DNA from 3 places in the Nocardioides sp. Z43_10 genome. Region 1 is predicted to be linked to each of the others. Evidence: predicted binding sites of a transcription regulator. Region 1 holds the regulator's gene; each other region holds the start of a gene.
The links. The regulator LexA, encoded in region 1, represses DNA repair genes until DNA is damaged. The targets are predictions, from matches to a motif close to TCGAACANNTGTTCGA.
Positions count from the first base shown of each region.

Region 2: the regulator LexA is predicted to act here: its motif matches at 2,174-2,189, upstream of AC6EI4_RS14015 (DUF6504 family protein).
Region 3: the regulator LexA is predicted to act here: its motif matches at 1,885-1,900, upstream of AC6EI4_RS04560 (alpha-ketoglutarate-dependent dioxygenase AlkB).

Region 1 covers NZ_JCBAJY010000003.1:368,914-373,629, forward strand. The annotation lists gene AC6EI4_RS07965 (hypothetical protein) at 1-307, shown strand, start outside; gene AC6EI4_RS07970 (LysM peptidoglycan-binding domain-containing protein) at 312-713, opposite strand; gene lexA (transcriptional repressor LexA) at 1,113-1,916, shown strand; gene AC6EI4_RS07980 (phosphatase PAP2 family protein) at 1,991-2,782, shown strand; gene AC6EI4_RS07985 (DivIVA domain-containing protein) at 2,792-3,199, shown strand; gene AC6EI4_RS07990 (ATP-dependent DNA helicase) at 3,209-4,716, opposite strand, start outside.
Region 2 covers NZ_JCBAJY010000007.1:101,630-106,345, forward strand. The annotation lists gene AC6EI4_RS13990 (phytoene desaturase family protein) at 1-76, opposite strand, end outside; gene AC6EI4_RS13995 (DUF4126 domain-containing protein) at 93-686, opposite strand; gene AC6EI4_RS14000 (ArsC/Spx/MgsR family protein) at 688-1,053, opposite strand; gene AC6EI4_RS14005 (YbaK/EbsC family protein) at 1,096-1,569, opposite strand; gene AC6EI4_RS14010 (hypothetical protein) at 1,600-2,091, shown strand; gene AC6EI4_RS14015 (DUF6504 family protein) at 2,282-2,647, shown strand; gene AC6EI4_RS14020 (SAV_6107 family HEPN domain-containing protein) at 2,659-3,111, shown strand; gene AC6EI4_RS14025 (endonuclease) at 3,259-4,491, shown strand; gene AC6EI4_RS14030 (DNA polymerase III subunit alpha) at 4,639-4,716, shown strand, end outside.
Region 3 covers NZ_JCBAJY010000002.1:267,933-272,648, reverse strand. The annotation lists gene AC6EI4_RS04570 (FAD binding domain-containing protein) at 1-386, shown strand, start outside; gene AC6EI4_RS04565 (SRPBCC family protein) at 392-1,165, shown strand; gene AC6EI4_RS04560 (alpha-ketoglutarate-dependent dioxygenase AlkB) at 1,224-1,865, opposite strand; gene AC6EI4_RS04555 (ABC transporter ATP-binding protein) at 2,094-2,945, shown strand; gene AC6EI4_RS04550 (ABC transporter permease) at 2,948-4,716, shown strand, end outside.

The DNA of each region.
Region 1 (4,716 bases):
AGCAGGGGCCCGTCGTGCGATGGCCGCGCCGCGCAGGCGGCGCGGCCTGCTCATGGCGCTGGCACTGGGGATCACGGTGACGGTGGTGGCGTGGGGCTACCTCGTCAGCGCTGCCATCGACTTCGGCAGCACGGCACGGGCCGGCGACTCCGCCGCCTGGGGCTTCCTGGCACTGGCCTGCCTCGGCGCCATCGCCTGTCTCTTCGCCGCCCTGCTGCTCGGCAGCCACGCCCTGCGCGAGCTCGGCGTCACGCGACGCCCCGACGAGGCGCCGCGCCCCACCGGGGGCCGACGGGCAGCGCGCTGATCGCTCAGTCGCGCACGGGCACGCGCAACCGCTGACCGGACATCACCGCGGCCGAGTCGAGGGCGTTGAGCCGCTGGATCTCGTCGACCACCTCGCGGGTATCCCCCGGCGAGGCGATCTCGCTGGCGATCCCCCACAGCGTGTCACCGGGCCCGACCGCGACGATCCGGGTGTCCGGTGCCTGCCCGGCGCTCTGCGTGGCGACGGAGCCGTCACCGAGCACCACCCCTACCGCCAGCAGCAGCGAGACGGCGCCGCCCAGGATCACCGCCCTCCCGCGACGGGTCAGCCGCACCGGCCCGGCCACGGGGCGGGCGGGACGCGAGACGGGGCGGGCAACGGGCTGTGCGGCCAGTGACTGTGCGGCCAACGACGGTGCGGCCGGGTGGACTGCGGTGCTGCTCATGGGGACCTCCAGGGGAAGGCGGCGTCAGGGCCGGGCGGTTGCCCGGCAGTGCTGCCGTGTCGGTCTGTGTCTACAAGCGACCACCGACAGTCCCGGTGCGAGCCGCTGTCGCCGGCCGCGTGAGGAAGCGTCTCCGAGTCACCTGATCGGGCATGTCGCTTGAAAGGCATCCGTTCGATCAGGCGTTCGATCGAACATACGAGCGAACTTAGAGCATGTGTTCGAATAGGGCAAGAGAAACGCCGAACATGCGTTCGAGTTCACCGGCCTGGCGAGGGCGACACGCCCCTTCGAACAGATGTTTGAACCTGCCGGTGTCGGCGGTCTACGGTAGGGAGCATCGGCGGACGCGACGGCGCGGCCGGCGCTCACACCGCCCCGAAGCAGAGAGGCACACAGATGGCCAGAGGAACGGGCTCGGACGACGGGGGCCGCACCAGCGCGTCCACTCCCGCCAAGGCGCGCGCCAAGGGCGCCGGCAAGGGCGGCGCCAAGGTCGCGGTGCTGCCGGACGGGCCCCCCGACGCCACCGGCCTGACCCCGCGCCAGCAGCGGGTCCTCAACGTCATCCGCGACTCCATCGAGATGCGCGGCTACCCGCCGAGCATGCGCGAGATCGGCGAGAAGGTCGGGCTGACCAGCTCCTCGTCGGTGGCGCACCAGCTGAAGGTGCTCGAGGAGAAGGGCTTCCTCAAGCGCGACCCCAACCGCCCCCGGGCCATCGAGGTCTTCCTGCCCGAGGTGATGGCCGCACGCCGTTCCATGTCGGCGCCGGACCCGGTCGCCGAGGAGGACTTCGACCCGACCGGCATCGGCGACGCGATGCCCGCGGCGATCAACGTGCCGATGGTCGGCCGGATCGCCGCCGGCGGGCCGATCCTGGCCGAGGAGCGCGTCGAGGACGTGTTCCCGCTGCCCAAGCAGCTCGTCGGCGACGGCACGCTGTTCCTGCTCGAGGTGGCCGGTGACTCGATGATCGACGCGGCCATCTGCAACGGGGACTACGTCGTGATCCGCCAGCAGCCGACCGCCAACAACGGGGAGATCGTGGCGGCGATGATCGACGGCGAGGCCACGGTGAAGACGTTCCAGCGCAAGGACGGCCAGGTGTGGCTGCTCCCGCACAACACGGCGTACGACCCTATTGACGGGACCCATGCGACGATCCTCGGTAAGGTCACGGCGGTCCTGCGCCGCATGTGACCCTCGGATCGGGCACGGGCCCGCTCAGGGTCATTCCTGATGCGGATCCGACGAGCTCGCGGGAGAATGGGGAAGTGACGATCGCGAGACAGCCCCCGACCGCCGCCGCCCACCGGACGGCAGGGCGCTCCACCCTCGCGACCCGGCCGCGTCTGCGGCGCGGGCTCCTCGAGCTCGCGGTGCTGGCCAGCCTCTACGTCGCCTACAGCGCCAGTCGCCTGGTGGCCGACGACTCCTTCGAGCCGGCGCGAGAGCGCGCGGTCCAGCTGCTGCACCTGGAGAGCCTGGTCGGCCTCGACGTCGAGGCCGGCCTCAACCAGTGGTTCGTCGCGGTCTCCTGGGTGGGCCTGGCCGCCTCCTACTGGTACGCCACCACCCACTACGTCGTCACGCTCGTCGCCCTGGTCTGGCTCTACTTACGGGGCCGCGCCGCCTACGTCCCGGCGCGTACGGCGCTGCTCGTCGCCACCGTCCTGGGCCTGGCGATGTACCTGCTGCTCCCCACCGCTCCCCCGCGGCTGGTGGACGGCTACGTCGACGTCCTGCACCTGCACGCCGCCGACGGCTGGTGGGGTGGCGAGGCCTCGGCACCCAAGGGGTTCGGCGACCTCACCAACCAGCTGGCCGCCTTCCCGTCGCTGCACGCCGGCTGGGCGCTCTGGGTGGCGCTCGCGGTGCACCGTGAGGTCCGCGGAGTGTGGATCAGGTCGTTGGGCTGGGCCTACGCGCTGGTCACCGCGGTCGTCATCGTGGGCACCGGCAACCACTGGGTCCTCGACGTGGTCGTCGGCTGGCTGGTGGTGCTGATCGGCTTCTGGGTCGGGGATCGCTGGAGCGCCCGACGAGGGCACCGCACGGCGCGCTAGCGTCTGCACATGGATCTCGCGCCCCGCTTCACCGCTCGCAGGTTCCGCGAGGGCTACGACCCCGCGGAGGTCGACGCGTTCATCGCCCGGGTGCAGGCCGCGATCGCGCAGTCGCCACCGGCCGTGTCGACCGACGACCTCCTCGACGTCCGCTTCACGGTGCGCCGCCAGGAGGCGTCCTACGACATGGCCCAGGTCGACGACTGGGTCGCCTCGATGCTCCACTACCTGCGCAGCCGCCAGCGGGGCAGGCCCGCGTCGCCGGGACAGGACCCGAGCCTGCCTCCGGAGCTGCGTGGGGCCGACCTGCCGACCACCCACCTCCGCCCGTCCGGTCCCCCGGCCTGGGCGCGGCTGACGGCGCTGATCCTGGTGATCTCGCTGGTGGCGTTCGTGGTGGCCTCGGCGTTCATCTGAGGCCCGGGCTCACTCGCTCTCGGAGAGGCGCTTGAGCGCCTTGCGGACCACGGCCGGGTCGGTGGTCGGCCACATCGCCGGCAGGCTCGCCTTGAGGAAGCCGCCGTAGCGGGCCGTGGCCAGCCGTGGGTCCAGGATCGCGACGACGCCCTTGTCGGAGGTGGTCCGGATCAGCCGGCCGGCCCCCTGGGCCAGCAGCAGCGCGGCGTGGGTGGCGGCCACCTGCATGAAGCCGTTGCCGCCGGACTTGTCGACCGCCTGCTGGCGCGCCGACATCAGCGGGTCGTCGGGGCGCGGGAACGGGATCCGGTCGATCAGCACCAGCTGACAGGTGTCGCCGGGCACGTCGAGGCCCTGCCACAGGCTGAGCGTGCCGAACAGGCAGGTGTGCGGGTCCTCGACGAACTGCTTGGCCAGCTCCGGCAGCTGGGCGTCGCCCTGGGCCAGCGTGGTCAGGTGTGGCAGCCGGGCCCGGACCGCCTCCGCGGCCGCCTCGGCGGCGCGGCGCGAGGAGAACAGCCCCAGCGCGCGCCCGTCGGAGGCGTCGATGAGCTCCACGATCTCGTCGAGCTGACGCTCGCCCAGCCCGTCGCGACCCGGGGGCGGCAGGTGGCGCGCGACGTAGAGGATGCCCTGGCGGCCGTAGTCGAAGGGCGAGCCGACGTCGAGCCCGCGCCACGGGAGCACCCCCTCGGGCGGTGACGCGGCCCGCTCGCCGAGCACCGTGTCGCGCTCGGAGGGCTTGAGCCCGACGCTGGTGGCCACCGAGTTGAAGTCGCCGCCCAGCATCAGGGTGGCGCTGGTGAACACCACCGTCTTCTCGCGCAGCAGCTTGTCGCGCATCTGGCCCCACACCTGCAGCGGGGCCACGCAGAGCCGGGCGGGGATCCGGTCGCGGGCCTCGGAGAGCCACAGCACGTCGGACTCGAGGTCGGCCGCCATCCGCTCGGCGTGGGTGAACAGCTCCTGGACCATCCCCTTGGCCTGGGTCCTACCGGCGTCGGCCTCCCCCTCGCCGTCCTTGGGGAAGGCCGAGATGCAGGCGCGGGCGGCGTCGCGGACCAGGACGAGGGCGTCGGAGAGCGCCTCGGGCATCCGCTGGATCCGCCCGGCGTCGATGCCGGCCAGCGCGTCGGCCAGGGCCTCGCCGGCGTCGCCGAGCTCGTCGGCCTGGTCGCCGTCCACGTGGCGCTGGGCGCGCCGCGAGGCCCGCTCGATCTCGCTGACGGTGATCTCGTCGGTGGCGGCCTGCGTCACCCGCGCGGTCAGCTCGTGGGCCTCGTCGATGACCACGACGTCGTAGTCGGGGATCATCGGCACGCCCTCGATGGCGTCGATGGCGAGCAGCGAGTGGTTGGTGATGATCAGCTGGGACTTGGCCGCCCGCTCCTTGGCCCGCTCGGCGAAGCACTCCGCGCCGTACGCGCACCGGGTGGCGCCGAGACACTCCCGGGCGCTGACGCTGACCTGGCGCCAGATCCGCTCGGTGTGCCGGGGCGCGGCGTCGCGCTCGCCGG
Region 2 (4,716 bases), on a different contig from region 1:
CGTGTCCGAGCTTGGCGAGTCGTGCCGCCGAGGCCAACCCACCGAAGCCGCCACCGACCACCACCGCACGCGCCATGGCGTGCACCTTAGACCTAGACGAGCTGCGCCCTGGCGGCCCGCCGGGCCTTCCAGCGCTGCCAGCCCCGGCGCACGAGCTTGGCCAGGAACCAGGTCAGCACCAGGCCGAGGACGAGCAGGACGGCCGCGACCGCGGCGGCCGCGCGCGGGTGCTGGATCGCGAACCACACCACGGCCAGCACCGCGACGTCCTCGAGGATGCTCACCACGATGTTGCTGGCCGGCTCGGGCGAGGAGTTCACCGCCAGCCGGGTGCCGGCCTTCACCGCGTGCGAGGCCAGCGCCGTGGCGCCGCCGACGGTGCCGGAGACGGCCTGGCCGAGGGAGTCGGCGTCGCCCGCGAGCAGCACCCCGATCACCGCGCCGACGGTGGGCCGGATGGTCGTGGACACGGCGTCCCAGGTGGAGTCGAGCCAGGGGATCTTGTCGGCCACGAACTCGAGGGAGTAGAGCGCCAGGGCCAGCGCGAGGACGTCCCAGCGGGCGAGCACGTCGGGGACCTGCTCCAGTCCGCCGACCCGGTCGGCGACGCCCAGGACCAGGACCACGAGGTAGGCGTTGACGCCGCTCGCCCAGCCGCTGGAGAAGGCCAGGGACAGCGACTCCACGTCAGTGGCCCCCGATCTCCGCGTCGATGACGGCGTTCAGCGACTCGGGGTCGCGGCCGACCACCGTGGTGCCGTCGGAGGCGGTCAGGATCGGGCGCTGCAGGGCCCGGGGGTGCGCGGCCAGCGCGGCGAGCCACTGCGCGCGGTGCCCGGCGTCGCGGGGCAGGTCGATGCCGGCCTCGCGGGCCTCCTTGGAGCGGGCCACGTCCCAGGGCTCCAGCCCGAGTCGGTCGAGCACGGCCGCCAGCTCGTCGGCGCTGGGCGGATCGTCGAGGTAGCGGCGCACGGTGTAGTCGACGCCGGCCTCATCGAGCGTCGCCTGCGCCGTGCGGCACTTCGCGCAGGCGGGGTTGATCCAGATCTCCATGCGGGCCTTCCTGTCAGGTGGCGATGTCGGAGTGCGGTGACGCTAGTCGACGTCGATCTCGACCGCACCGGTCATCGCGACCAGCTCCTCGAACGTCGTGGAGAAGACGGCCGAGGGGTGGCCGGCGGCCGCCCACACCACGTCGTACCTGCGCAACCAGGAGTCCACGGCCGTCGGGATCGGGGCCGGGTGCGCGAACGGCGAGACCCCGCCGATCACCTGGCCGGTGTGCCGGCGGACGAAGTCGGGGGAGGCGCGGCGCAGCCGGTCGTGACCCAGTCGCGCGGCGGTGCGGGTGGTGTCGACGCGGTGGGCGCCGGAGGTGAGCACCAGCACCGGGCGGCCGTCGGCGTCGAAGAGCAGGCTGTTGGCGATCGCTCCCACCTCGCACCCGAGCGCCTCGGCGGCCAGCGCGGCGGTGTGGACCGCGTCGGGGAGCACGACGATCTCGCCGGACCCGCCGCGGCGCCGGTGCTCTTCGCGAAAACGGGTGATCGCGGGGTGCTCGCTCGGCATACTTCGACCCTAACGACACGAGGGAGCCTGATGAGCCGACGACCCACCGGGCAGATGCTGCGACGACTGCCGGGGCTCGGGCGGCTGGCGCCGGTGCGGATCGGGACGGCGCTGCTCCTCGCCCAGATCGTCCTGCTCGGCGTGGCGGTGGCGCTCACCGCGGCGCTGCGCGAGGAGCTGGTGGAGGTCTGGGCCGGGCGCAACCCGACGGCACGCGAGATCCTCGCCGACGGTGGCGTTCCGGCGATCGAGGAGAGCGCGCTGCAGGTGCCGGCCTTCGTGCCGGTGGCGGTCGTGCTGTTCCTGGTGATGGCGCCGCTGATCGGGGTCCTGCTGGCGTTCTGGCGTCACCAGGCCACGTGGTCGCGCAGCGCGCTGACCTCGCTGGCGGGCTTCGGGATCGTGGCGGCGGTGATCGGGCTGCGGGCCGATCCGCCCACGGTGCTCGCCGTGGTCGCCTGGCTCTCGATCGCGCTGTACGTCGCGCTGCTGCCCTGCCTGTGGCACCCCGAGGCCCCCTGAGGCCGAGCGGCTCTGCGCTCCCGCCCGGCGGCGCGCCGGGGGGTTGACGTCCTGTCGGTGGTGCGGTGTACCGTGGCGTTGTTCGAACACGCGTTCGAACAACGGGCCCGGTGGGGGCGACCTCGACCCCCGCCCCCTCCGGGCCCTCCGGGGTCGAGACCGGTGCGGGGTGGCGACGAAGGAGCGAGGCATGCGGCGTTACGACGACCCGGTGGAGGTCCGCAAGGGGCCGGTGGGAGGCCCGGGCTCGACGCTCGAGGGGCCCGAGCAGTTCCTCTGGCACGGCCGGCTGTGGAAGGTCAGCGACGTCATCGCGCACTGGGTGGAGACCGGCCCGTGGTGGCAGTCCGCGGGGGTGCGGGCGGTGATCGGCTCCGAGGAGTCCCGGGTCCCGGCCGACGGGGCGCTGCTGGCGCCCGACCTGCTCCGCGAGCGGGAGCTCTGGCGGGTGGAGGCCGGTCGCGGCGTGGCGACCGGCGGAGCGGGCCGGGGCGTCTTCGACCTGGCCTTCGACTGGGCCGACGGCGGCTGGCGCCTTGTCGGCTGTGTGGACTGAGGCGGCCCGCGATGCTCGAGGTCAGCCCCTACTCCCTGCCCGCGACCACCCACTCCTACCTCGCCCGCTCGGCCGAGTCGCTGCAGGAGGCGATCACCGCCGCCGACGTGCCGACCCGCTACGCCTGCGCGCACGTCTCGGCGCTGCGTGCCGCCGCCGCGCTGCTCGCCGCCCGGGCCCTGCCGGTCGCGAGCCGGCGGCGTCAGCAGAAGAACGCCTGGGTGCTGCTCGCCGAGGTGGCTCCCGAGCTGCGGGAGTGGGCCGCCTTCTTCGCGGCCGGCGCCGGCAAGCGCGCCGCCGCCGAGGCCGGCTCGACGCGGGCGGTGACCGAGCGTGAGGCCGACGACCTGGTCCGCGACGCCGACCGGTTCCTCGCGGTCGTGGAGTCGGCGCTCGGCCTGATGCCGCACGTGCCGCTCCCCGCCCGTGCGGTGGCTCCGGTCCGGCGCTCCGGGGTCGCCTGAACCTCTGAGGCGGGGCGGTTGTTGCGCCCGTGAGAAGAAGGCGAGAACACGGGGTTTCGGGTCTGGACGCCGAGCCCGCGGGGCGTCAGGCTGCGGGGGCCCGGCGCCCCGCCGGGCACTTCGTCGTCCTCTCCTGATCGGAGCCTCATGCCCCCCAGTCTCGGGTTGCGTCGCCGTCGTGCGGCGCAGGTGCTCTCCCTGTTCCTCCTCATCCCCCTGCTGGCGCTCGCGCCCGCCACCCCGCTCACCGCCCCTCTCCAGGGCGACTCGACGGGGCAGACCGCCCAGGCCGCCACGCCGATCACGGTGGCCGCGGCCCGCGCCACCCAGAACGGCTCGGTCGCCACCGTCCGGGGCTACGTCGTCGGGCAGCCGACCGCCTCCACGACGGTGGTGCGCAGCGGGTTCCCCAGCGACTACGCGCTGGCGATCGCCGACACCGCCGGTGTCACCGACACCACCAAGATGCTCTACGTCCAGATCCCCAGCGCCCTGCGCTCCGGGTGGGGCCTGAAGACCAACCCCGCCCTGTTGGGGCGCCAGATCGACGTGACCGGCGCGCTCGCGGCGTACTTCTCGCGCCCGGGCCTGACCAGCGCGACGGCGTTCGCCTTCGCCGGCGGCACCGGTGGGGACGGCGGCTCCGGCGGTGGGCAGACGCCTCCGCCGGCCACCGGCGGCTCGACGGACTACGACGCCACCTACTACGCCGCCGCGCTCGGCAAGAGCGGCGCGGCGCTGGAGTCGGCGCTGCACACCATCATCTCCCGCGGCGTCACCAAGCTCTCCTACGACGCGGTGTGGAACGCACTCAAGGTCACCGACCAGGACCCGTCGAACTCGGCCAACATCCGCACCCTCTACAGCGGGCTCTCGATGGCGAAGTCCAACAACGGCGGCGGGGTCACCCAGTGGAACCGCGAGCACGTCTGGGCCAAGTCCCACGGCGACTTCGGGACCGCCACCGGCCCGGGCACCGACCTGCACCACCTGCGCCCCGAGGACGTGAGCGTCAACTCCGCGCGCGGCAACCTCGACTTCGACGCCGGTGGCACCCAGAACTCCGAGGCGCCGGGCAACTACGCCGACGCCGACTCCTGGGAGCCCCGCAACGCCGTCAAGGGTGACGTGGCGCGGATGATCTTCTTCATGTCGGTGCGCTACGAGGGTGGCGACGGGTTCCCCGACCTCGAGGTCAACAACGTGGTCGGCAACGGCACCGCGCCGCTGCACGGCAAGCTCTCGGTGCTGCTGCAGTGGAACGCCCAGGACCCGCCGGACGCCTTCGAGAGGCGCCGCAACGACGTCATCTACGAGACCTACCAGCGCAACCGCAACCCGTTCATCGACCACCCGGAGTGGGCCGAGGCCATCTGGTGATCGCGCCCGGGTGCTGAGCGGGCGCGCCGGCGGCGTCCGGAAGCCCCCGCTTGACGCCTCCCTCGGGGCCGGGGCTATCGTTGACCTGTTCGAACAGACGTTCGAGTCAGTCAGGGGTCGAGCCGACTGTCCAGGAGGCGGCCCCCCATGCCCGACCCGTTCCCGCACCTGCACGTGGCCTCCGGCTACTCCCTGCAGTACGGCGCGTCCCACCCGCACACGCTC
Region 3 (4,716 bases), on a different contig from region 1:
TGACCACCGCGATCGCCGACGACGAGATCCTCACCGAGATCCGGCTGCCCAAGCACACCGGCTGGGGGGCGCACTACGAGAAGTTCGTCCGGGTCGCGCACCAGTGGCCGATCGTGGCGGTCGCGGCGACCGTGCGCGCCGAGGGCGGAACCATCGCCGAGGCCCGGGTGGGGCTGACCAACATGGGCTCCACGCCGTTGCGGGCCCGCGCGGTGGAGGAGGCGCTGGTCGGCCAGCCCGCCACCGACGACGCCGTACGGCGTGCGGCGGCCGCGGTGACCGAGGGCACCAACCCGCCCTCGGACCTCAACGGCGACGCCGACTACCGCCGCCACCTCGCCACCGTGCTCACTCGGCGGGCCGTGCTCGCCGCCGCGGGGGCCTGAGGCGGATGGAGCTGACCCACGAGTTCACGGTGCCGGCCTCGGTCGAGGAGACCTGGGCCGCGCTCAACGACATCGAGTCGGTGGCCGGCTGCTTCCCCGGGGCGGTGGTGTCCTCGGTGGAGGGGGACAGCTTCCACGGCTCGGTCAAGGTCAAGCTGGGTCCGATCGCGCTGGTCTACAACGGCACCGGCACCTTCGTCGACAAGGACGAGGGCGCCCACGTCATGAAGATCGCCGCCAAGGGCAAGGACAAGCGCGGCAACGGCACGGCCGGCGCGGACGTGGTCGCCTCGATGACGGCCGAGGCGACGGGCACCCGGGTCACGGTGGTCACCGACCTGGCGATCACCGGCAAGCCCGCGCAGTTCGGGCGCGGGGTGATCCAGGAGGTCAGCGAGAAGCTGCTGCACCAGTTCGTGGACTGCCTGCAGCAGCGGGTGGGCGCGTCGCAGGAGATGGCTGCGGGGGACGACGCCGCCGAGGAGGCCGCGGAGGTGGCTCCGGCGGCGCCTGCTCCGCCTGGTCCGGCAGTCGCTGCGCCCGCGCCCGCCGCTCCGGCTCCCGCGGCGGCGCCCTCGGCGCGGGCGGTGGATCCCGGGCCGGCCTCGGACCGGGTCGGCGGCGGGCCCCAGGGCGAGGCGCTCGACCTCGGCGCGGCGGTGCTGCCGGTGCTGGTGAAGAGCTACGCCAAGCCGGCCCTGGCCGGGCTGGCCGGTGCGGTGCTGTTCTACTGGCTGGGTCGGCGCCGGGGGCGCCGCGGCTGCGACTGCCGGAGCTGAGCCGGGTCTGGCGACGGCGGCCCGGTGTGGCCGCCCGTGCCTCAGAACCGCCCGTGCCTCAGAAGACGTGGCGCGGGCGGAACTGCACCGACAGTCGCGGCCCGGCGTGGGCGACCTTGGGCACCGCGTGCTCCCAGGTGCGCTGGCACGATCCGCCCATCACCAGCAGGTCGCCGTGGCCCATCGTGAAGCCCGTCGAGCCGCCCCCGCCGCCACGCGGCCGGAGGGCCAGCCGGCGCGGGTCGCCCACCGAGATGATCGCGACCATCGTGTCCTGGGTCCGCCCGCGGCCGAACGTGTCGCCGTGCCAGGCCACCGAGTCGCGCCCGTCGCGGTAGTAGCAGCACCCGGCGGTCAGGAACGGCTCGCCGAGCTCGGGGCGGTAATACTCCGAGAGCGCGTCGCGCGCCTGCTCGAGGACCGGATGCGGCAGCGGCGCCCCGATCCCGTAGGTGTACACCAGCCGCGGCACGTCCACGACCCGGTCGTACATCTCGCGTCGCTCGGCGCGCCACGGCACCTCGCTGACCAGCGCCTCGAAGAGCTCGTCGGCGCCGGCGACCCAGTCGCGCCGTACGTCGACCCACGCGCCGCGGCTCAGCGCCGTACGCTCGACCGCACCGGACAGCGGCAGCACCTGGGCCCGTCCGCCGCCCAGGGTCTGCGGGTCGGCGGCGAAGAGCGTCCCTTGGAAGTCCATCGCGCCAGCGTAGCGCGGATCGAACGCTTGTTCGAGGAGGCTTGGCGTGTCGGTTTCCCCGGTCGGCCGGGTATCGCTGAACTGGGCGGGCGAAGTTTCGGCCGACAAGTTCAGGCTTCCCCGGTCGGCCGGGGAAACCGGCAGCCCCCGGCCCCGTCCGAGCCCCTCAGGGATGCCCCGGGGAGAATCCCGGTTGGCGAGCGGGCCTGGGGTTGGGATGGTTGACCCATGACCCTCAGCTCGGCGCCGATCCAGCGCATCCCTGCCGCACGCGTGCAGAACCTCACCAAGACGTACGGCTCCGGGCAGGCGCTGGTCCGCGCCCTCGACGACGTCACGCTCGACCTCTACGAGGGTGAGTTCACCGCCGTGATGGGGCCCAGCGGGTCGGGCAAGTCCACGCTGATGCACTGCTGCGCCGCTCTGGACACGGGTACGTCGGGGTCGGTGTTCGTGGGCGAGCAGGACCTGAGCCGGCTCAAGGACAAGGCGCTGACCCGGCTGCGCCGCGACGAGGTCGGGTTCGTCTTCCAGTCGTTCAACCTGGTCCCGACGCTGACCGCGGGGGAGAACATCGCCCTGCCGCTGGCGATCGCGGGCCGCAAGCCCGACCCCGAGTGGCACCGGACGGTGATCAACACGGTCGGCCTCGCGGACCGCCTGCACCACAAGCCCAACGAGCTCTCCGGCGGCCAGCAGCAGCGGGTCGCGGTGGCCCGTGCGCTGGTGAGCAGGCCCCGGATCGTCTTCGCCGACGAGCCGACCGGCAACCTGGACTCCCGCTCGGGGGCCGAGGTGCTCGAGCTGCTGCGGCGCAGCGTCACCGACTACGGCCAGACGGTCGTGATGGTCACCCACGACCCGGTCGCCGCGGCGTACACCGACCGGGTGGTGTTCCTCGCCGACGGCCACGTCGTCGACGAGCTGCGCGACCCCACCCGTGAGCAGGTGCTCGCGGTGATGACGCAGATGAGCGACCCGGCCGGCGCCGCCTCGCACGGCCGGGGCGAGGACGAGCAGACCCCCCACGAGCAGACGCCCCACGACCAGGTGCCGCTGATGCAGGATCGGGACGCCTGACCATGTGGAGAGCCGCCCTCAAGAGCCTGCTCGGCCGCAAGATCCGGCTGCTGCTGAGCACCTTCGCCATCGTCCTGGGCATCGCGTTCGTGGCCGGGACCCTGGTCTTCACCGACACCCTGGAACGCAGCTTCACCGCCCTGTTCGCCTCCACCGTCGGCGACGTCGTGGTCCGCCCCGACGGCGGGGACCTCGGCGAGGGGATCTCGACGCGGACCCTGCCCGCCGAGCTCGTCGAGGACCTGCGCGACACCCCCGGCGCAGCCCGCGCCGACGGCAACGTCAGCGTCAACGGCGTCTTCGTGGTCGACACCGAGGACAAGGTGATCGGCGGGCAGGGCGCCCCCGGCCTCGGCCTGAACTGGAACGACGCCCCGGCCGGCCACGGCCTGGAGGGGCTCACCATCGTCGAGGGTGAGGAGCCCAGCGCGGCCGGCGAGATCGCCCTCGACGCGGACACCGCGGACAAGTCCGGCTACGAGATCGGCGACGAGGTCCTGCTCAACACCGTCGGCGCCGAGCCGGTGCTGCGCAAGGAGCTGGTCGGAGTCGCCGACTTCGCCGACGGCGGGTCGCTCAACGGCGCCACCCTGACCCTCTTCGACACCCCCACCGCCCAGCAGCTCTTCCACGAGGGCCGCGATGTCTACAACGACATCTGGGTCACCGCGGAGGACGGCGTCTCCCAGGAGGAGCTGCGCGATGCGGTGGCCGCCCAGCTGCCCGACGGGGTGGAGGCCGTCACCGGCGACGAGGCCGCCGACGAGTCCGCCTCGCAGCTGCTCCAGGCCATCTCGTTCCTGAGCACCTTCCTGCTGATCTTCGCCGGCATCTCGCTGATCGTCGGCGCCTTCCTGATCGTGAACACGTTCTCGATCCTGGTCGCCCAGCGCAGCCGCGAGCTGGCCCTGCTGCGGGCCCTGGGCGCCTCGCAGGGACAGGTCACCCGCTCGGTGCTGCTCGAGGCGCTGGTGCTCGGGCTGCTGGGCTCCACCCTCGGGCTCGGGCTGGGCGTGCTGCTGGCGATGGCGCTGCGGTGGTTCTTCTCGACCTTCGTCGGCCTGGAGATCGCCGGCCAGTCGCTGGTGTTCCAGCCCAGCACCGTGATCACGGCGTACGTCGTGGGCGTGGCCGTGACGATGGCGGCGGCCTGGCTGCCGGCGCGCCACACCAGCCGGATCGCGCCGGTCCAGGCGATGCGCGACGACGTCGCCCTGCCCGAGACCTCGATCCGGCGGCGCCTGATCGCCGGCATCGCGCTGATCGTCGCGGGCCTGGCGATGATGGCGGCCGCGCTGCTGGGCGACGTGCCCCGCGCGGGCTGGGTGCTGGGGGCCGGCATGCTCGCGGTCCTGCTCGGGGTCGCCGGCGCGAGCCCGGTGCTCAGCCAGCCGTTCCTGGTGGCCGCCGGGTGGCTCTCCTCGCGCGCGTTCGGCACGGTCGGGCGACTGGCCGGGCAGAACAGCCTGCGCAACCCGCGCCGTACCACCGCCACCGCCTCGGCGCTGATGATCGGGCTCGCCCTGGCCGGGACGATGTCGATCGTCGGGGCCTCGGCGAAGGCCAGCATCGACCAGATCGTCGCGGACAACTTCCGCGGCGACTTCGTGGTCAGCAACGCCATCGGCGAGGAGTTCTCCTCGTCGCTGGGCGACCAGATCGCCGAGGTGGACGGCGTCGAGTCGGTGGCGGCGCTGCGCTACGCGTTCGGCTCCATCGACGGTGACGGCCAGGGCATCAGCGCCGGCGACCCCCGTCAGCTCGAGCAGGT